Parashewanella spongiae: one gene and its partner. The protein of the gene in region 1 interacts with the protein of each later gene in a pairwise test. Links are inferred from orthologs where the notes say so. Each region holds a gene or a part of one and is shown on either strand. Other genes may lie near its edges.

The links.
Region 2: the proteins of rep (region 1) and dnaB interact in binary tests that used the Escherichia coli proteins (3 or more experiments, as listed by UniProt). The link is inferred for Parashewanella spongiae from one-to-one orthologs.

The regions. Positions count from the first base shown.
Region 1 is NZ_CP037952.1:718,088-721,095, forward strand. The notes cover bases 24-2,997. They hold rep (DNA helicase Rep), read left to right. Parts: upstream 24-491; coding sequence 492-2,504; downstream 2,505-2,997. Other genes in these bases: E2I05_RS02535 (TetR/AcrR family transcriptional regulator), read right to left, coding at 24-263; E2I05_RS02545 (sensor domain-containing diguanylate cyclase), read right to left, coding at 2,523-2,997. In the rest of the region: more of E2I05_RS02535, read right to left, coding at 1-23; more of E2I05_RS02545, read right to left, coding at 2,998-3,008. UniProt on the Escherichia coli protein: Rep helicase is a single-stranded (ss)DNA-dependent ATPase involved in DNA replication; it can initiate unwinding at a nick in the DNA. It binds to ssDNA and acts in a progressive fashion along the DNA in the 3' to 5' direction.
Region 2 is NZ_CP037952.1:408,783-411,684, forward strand. Bases 35-2,902 are described here. They hold dnaB (replicative DNA helicase), read left to right. Parts: upstream 35-699; coding sequence 700-2,106; downstream 2,107-2,902. Other genes in these bases: E2I05_RS01465 (S46 family peptidase), read right to left, coding at 35-582; alr (alanine racemase), read left to right, coding at 2,149-2,902. In the rest of the region: more of E2I05_RS01465, read right to left, coding at 1-34. UniProt on the Escherichia coli protein: The main replicative DNA helicase, it participates in initiation and elongation during chromosome replication. Travels ahead of the DNA replisome, separating dsDNA into templates for DNA synthesis.

The sequences.
Region 1 (3,008 bases):
CTGACAAAGTTAAACCATATGTGTTTAAATCTTTGTTCTACGTTACCGGCTCTAGCGTCAGTGAATACAAAGGCTGCAACGGATTGAAGGATATTGACTCTTAACTCAGAAATAAGCTGGTCTTTATCTTTGAAGTATCGATAAATGGTGCCAGCTGCAATCTTTGCATCGTCAGCGAGCTTTTGCATCGAGAGATGTTGGATTCCTTCTTGTGCAATAATTTTTTCTGCTGACCGTAAAATTTGTTCACGTTTATTCGCCATATTTTAATATCATAGGTACAAAATGAATATTCATTCACACTTTACCCTTGCAAAAATAAATAGATATTGCTCGGTTTCGAAAATGTGATGCAGCGCGTTAAGTCAGCAAATACGACGCTTATTTTATCTATTGGTTCAGTTTTAATTCAGATAGTTGAACAGAGATTTATGCAGCGGTGATGGTCTGTTATGATCATCATTTCAGATACATTAGAAATTGAGTTCACAATGAAGCTAAACCCCGGTCAAAATGAGGCGGTGCATTATGTATCAGGCCCATGCTTAGTACTTGCAGGTGCAGGCAGCGGTAAGACTAGGGTGATCATTAATAAAATTGGTTATCTACTAGAGAAATGTGGCTACAAAGGCAGAAACATTGCTGCTGTAACTTTCACCAATAAAGCGGCGCGAGAAATGAAAGAGCGTGTCGCGCAATCGATCGGTAAACAACTCTCTCGAGGATTGTGGATATCGACCTTTCATACGCTTGGCCTTGAGATCATTAAACGCGAACATAAAGTCTTAGGATTAAAAGCGGGCTTTTCGTTATTTGACGACCAAGATACATTAGCGCTGCTGAAAGAGTTGACAGAAAAAGAGCTGCAAGAAGATAAAGATTTGCTCAAGGCACTGGCCAGCACCATTTCAAACTGGAAAGGCGGTTTGATAATTCCTGAGCGAGCCAGAAAAATAGCAAAGGGCGAGCAAGAACAACTCTTCGCATTGCTTTATCAGCGATATGCTCAGCATATGAAAGCGTACAATGCGCTAGATTTTGATGATCTCATTTTATTGCCGACCTTGTTATTGCGATTAAACGAGCAAGTCAGAGAGCGCTGGCAAACCCGTTTTCAATATTTGATGGTGGATGAATATCAAGATACCAATTCGAGCCAATATGAGCTGGTGAAGTTGTTAGTGGGTGAGCGTGCGCGGTTTACTGTTGTAGGAGACGATGATCAATCAATTTATTCGTGGCGTGGTGCTAAACCACAAAACCTTGTACTGCTCGGCAAAGACTTTCCACAACTTAAATTAATTAAGCTCGAACAAAACTATCGTTCTAGTCAGAGAATTTTGAAAGCCGCTAATATCTTAATTGAGAATAACCCTCACGTGTATGAAAAAAGGCTGTTTAGTGAGCTAGCTTATGGCGAACCATTGAGAGTCATTACGGCGGGAAACGAAGAACAAGAAGCTGAGCGAGTGATCGCTGAAATTGTAAGGCATAAATTTGTTGGGCGTACTCGGTTTGGTGATTACGCCATGTTATATCGAGGTAATCATCAATCGAGATTGCTTGAACGTGCACTCATGCTCAACCGGATCCCTTACAAAATAAGTGGTGGTACGTCATTTTTTGCCAGAGCTGAAATCAAAGATATTATGGCTTACCTCAGGTTGGTCGTGAATCCCGATGATGATAATGCATTTTTACGGGTGGTTAATTTACCAAAACGAGGCATAGGTCCAGCCACCTTAGAAGCCTTGGGTAATTTTGCCAATAGCAAACACATTTCTTTGTTTAGTGCCATTTTTGAGTCCGATGTTAATCATCATGTGAGCCCTACTGCTGCGGCTTCCTTATATCAATTTGGCCGTTTTATTGTAGATACTGGGGAAATCGCGTTACGTGGTGAAGGTGTGGATGCCATTAAGCAGTTGATCCGAAAAATCAATTATGAAGATTATCTTTACGAGCATAGCCCAAGTGCAAAAGCGGCAGAAATGCGTATGAAGAACATTTCAGAGTTGTATCGATGGGTGACGGAAATGCTTCAAGGAGATGAGCTTGATGAGCCGATGACATTATCTGAGGTAGTGACCCGATTAACCCTACGAGACATGATGGAGCGTAACAGTGAAGATGAAGCAGGGGATCAAGTTCAGCTGATGACACTACATGCATCTAAAGGCTTGGAGTTCCCATACGTCTTTATGGTCGGAATGGAAGAAGGATTATTACCACATCAAGTCAGCATTGATGAAGACAACGTTGAAGAAGAAAGACGTTTGGCTTACGTAGGCATTACTCGAGCTCAACAAGAGTTGTGGTTCGTTATCTGTCGTGAGCGACGTCAGTTTGGTGAAACGATGCGTACTGAACCGAGCCGTTTTTTAATGGAATTGCCGCAAGACGATTTATATTGGGAAAACCGCCAACCGGTTCAATCAGAACAACAACGTCAGCAAACAGGCAAGGCGAATATATCGAATTTAAGGAATTTATTTAAGAAATAGCCATTACAAGTTTTTAAATTAAGTCGTTTTTGAGGTGGTTTTCACTGAGGCAATCGTTATAGGTTGATGAATGACATAACGACCTCGACCTTTTGACTTCGCCAGATACATAGCTGCATCAGCATCCTTTAATATGGCTTCGCTTGATTGAGTATTGGCATCACTGATCGCGATACCAATGCTGGCACTGGAATAGAATTTGTGGTGATTTAACGTATATGGTTGTGATAATAACTGTAAAATTCGATCCGCAATTTCAATGGCATTGTTTTTCCCTTGTGTGCCGTCCAGTATCACGACAAACTCATCACCACCTAATCGGCCTAAGGTATCGTTTTGTCTGACACAAAGCTTCAATCTATCCGCCGTTTCGACTAAAAAACGGTCTCCCTCTAGGTGGCCTAGCGTATCGTTGATTAGTTTAAATTTGTCTAAGTCAATGAAGATTAAAGCAAAACAATCTTCTGGGTGACGTTTAATGTGATTAATTGCCTGCTTGAGTCG
Region 2 (2,902 bases), 310 kb from region 1 along the record:
TGGTGGTGCGTATACCAAGCGAACATCACGGATGATCAGTTGTTTGATTAAATAGTATTCCAAACCATTATGAAAACTGCGCACTGAGCAACGATAATTATCATCAGATTCGCATTGCTTGATGATGTCTTTACGGTTCTGTGCAATTGTTTCATAGCGTTTGAGCGGATCTTGGCCTAAATTTGCAATGACGGTATCAGTGACATTAGTGACGGCTTCGGTCACGTATAAACGTTCGTTGGCACCAGCTGATGGTTCTGCCGCTAAGGTTTTCGCTAAAAAGCCATCTTCAAGATAATTATGCTCTTGATTACTGTTATGTTGAATTGCACCGTAAGCACAGTGATGATTCGTGACAACCAAGCCTTTAGGTGAAACAAAACTAGCGGTACAATAGCCAAGACTGACCACAGCGTTCATTGGATATTGACTTAAATCGGCCAATTGTTTCGCAGAAATTTCAATTCCACGGTCAGTCAGCTTTTGTGCAATAGAAGGGAGTTGGTGTGGTTGCCATTGTCCTTCATCGGCGACAGCGAATCCCGATGTAAGAGCTAAGGCGGCGATCAATGCCTTGCGCATAAACGTTTCCTTTATTTTGAGTTATTATTTCCATTCATAAGCAGATAAGATGGAATACTGTGGTTTGCATGGGGTTATACCATATTTTTGTAAAATCGTTGTAAAACGGGAGTATCAATGTCACAACAGGGGACGAATAAACCCAAATTCAAAGCACGAGATGCCCAAGTAGAAGGGGTGAAAATGCCACCTCATTCACTCGAAGCGGAGCAATCGGTTTTGGGGGGGCTTATGCTGGATGCTGAAGCGTGGGATAAAGTGGCTGAAACTGTCGTTCGTGATGATTTTTATTCTCGCTCGCATCGGATGATATTCGAGGCGATGGGAAAACTGGTTGAAAGTGGACAACCATTGGACTTGGTCACAGTGACTGAGCAGTTAGAACTTGAAGATCAATTGGAAAGTGCTGGTGGTTTTGCCTACATCAGTGAAATCACTAAAAATACCCCAAGTGCGGGTAATATTGTTTCCTATTCTGAAATTGTACGCGAACGTGCGGTAGTTAGAGAGATGATCCGCGTTGCCCATGATATTGCCGACGCAGGTTACAACCCTGAAGGTCGAGCTTCTAGCGAACTACTAGATTATGCCGAAACGAAAGTCTTTAAAATTGCTGAGCAGCGTGCCGATGCCAACGCAGGGCCAGAAGGCATAAAATCAATTTTAGAAAAAACCGTCGATAAAATTGAAGAGCTATACAATAACCCTCATAACGGTGTTACGGGTGTTTCCAGCGGTTTTGGTGACTTAGATAATATGACGGCGGGCTTTCAATCGGGCGATTTAGTGATTGTAGCGGCGCGTCCGTCGATGGGTAAAACTACTTTTGCGATGAACCTCTGTGAACAGGCGGCTTTACATGAAGATAAACCTGTGTTGATCTTCAGTTTAGAAATGCCTTCTGAGCAAATCATGATGAGAATGTTGGCCTCATTAGGGCGTGTCGATCAAACTAAAATTCGTACTGGCCGTTTGGACGATGACGATTGGGCGCGCGTATCTTCCACCATGGGCATTATGCTTGAACAAGGCAAGATGTACATTGATGACTCGTCGGGACTGACTCCTAATGACGTTCGCTCACGGGCACGTCGTATTGCTCGTGAGTATGGTGGATTATCAATGATCATGGTCGACTATTTGCAGTTAATGCAGGTTCCGGCCTTATCAGACAACCGTACTTTGGAAATTGCTGAAATTTCCCGCTCATTAAAAGCGTTAGCCAAAGAGTTGGGTATCCCCGTGATCGCGTTATCGCAGTTAAACCGTTCATTGGAGCAACGTGCCGATAAGCGCCCCATTAACTCTGATTTACGTGAATCAGGCTCCATCGAGCAAGACGCCGATTTAATTATGTTTATTTATCGCGATGAAGTTTATAACGATACTTCAGAAGATAAAGGTACTGCCGAAATTATTATTGGTAAACAACGTAACGGCCCAATTGGGCGAGTAAGGTTGACCTTCCAAGGCCAATTTTCTCGTTTTGATAATTTTGCTGGACCACAGTTTGAAGAAGATTAATACCATTAACCAACAGGTTACTCACCGAAACAGGATTGTTTTTTGAAGCCATTTCCTCGCGCAGAAATCAGTTGCCGTGCCCTGAAAGCTAACCTTGCACGGTTAAAAGAAATTGCACCACAAAGCCAAGTTATGGCGGTGGTAAAAGCCAATGGTTATGGTCATGGTTTATTAAACGTGGCTAAGTGCTTGCCTCAAGCTGAGGGCTTTGGATTAGCAAGGTTGGAAGAAGCTATGATGCTCAGGGCTGGTGGCATCACGCGAAAGTTACTATTGCTCGAAGGCGTATTTCATCAAACCGATTTACCAAAGCTTATCGAGCAGAATATTGAAACTGTTGTTCATCATGATTTCCAGCTGAAAATGCTAGAGCAAGCCAGCTTAGATAAACCTATAACTGTGTGGTTAAAGTTAGATTCTGGTATGCATCGTTTAGGGTTTGTCGCGGCAGATTTCAAAAAGGTGTATCAACGATTATTGGATTGTCCAAATGTTGCCAAGCCAATTCATTTGATGACTCATTTTGCTTGTGCCGATGAGCCAGAAAATCCAATGACCCAAGCGCAACATCAACAGTTTATCAATCTCATTAATGGCTTAGAAGGGGAGCGTTCGCTGGCGAATTCAGCGGCAACCTTATACTGGCCGCAAACCCAAGCTGATTGGATAAGACCTGGGATAGCGCTTTATGGTGTATCACCTGTCGTAGGGGACTTAGGTTCAAACCACGGTCTAACCGCGGCCATGGAGCTTAAATCTGAATTAATTGCTATTCGTGAGCATCAAGCGGGTGAAA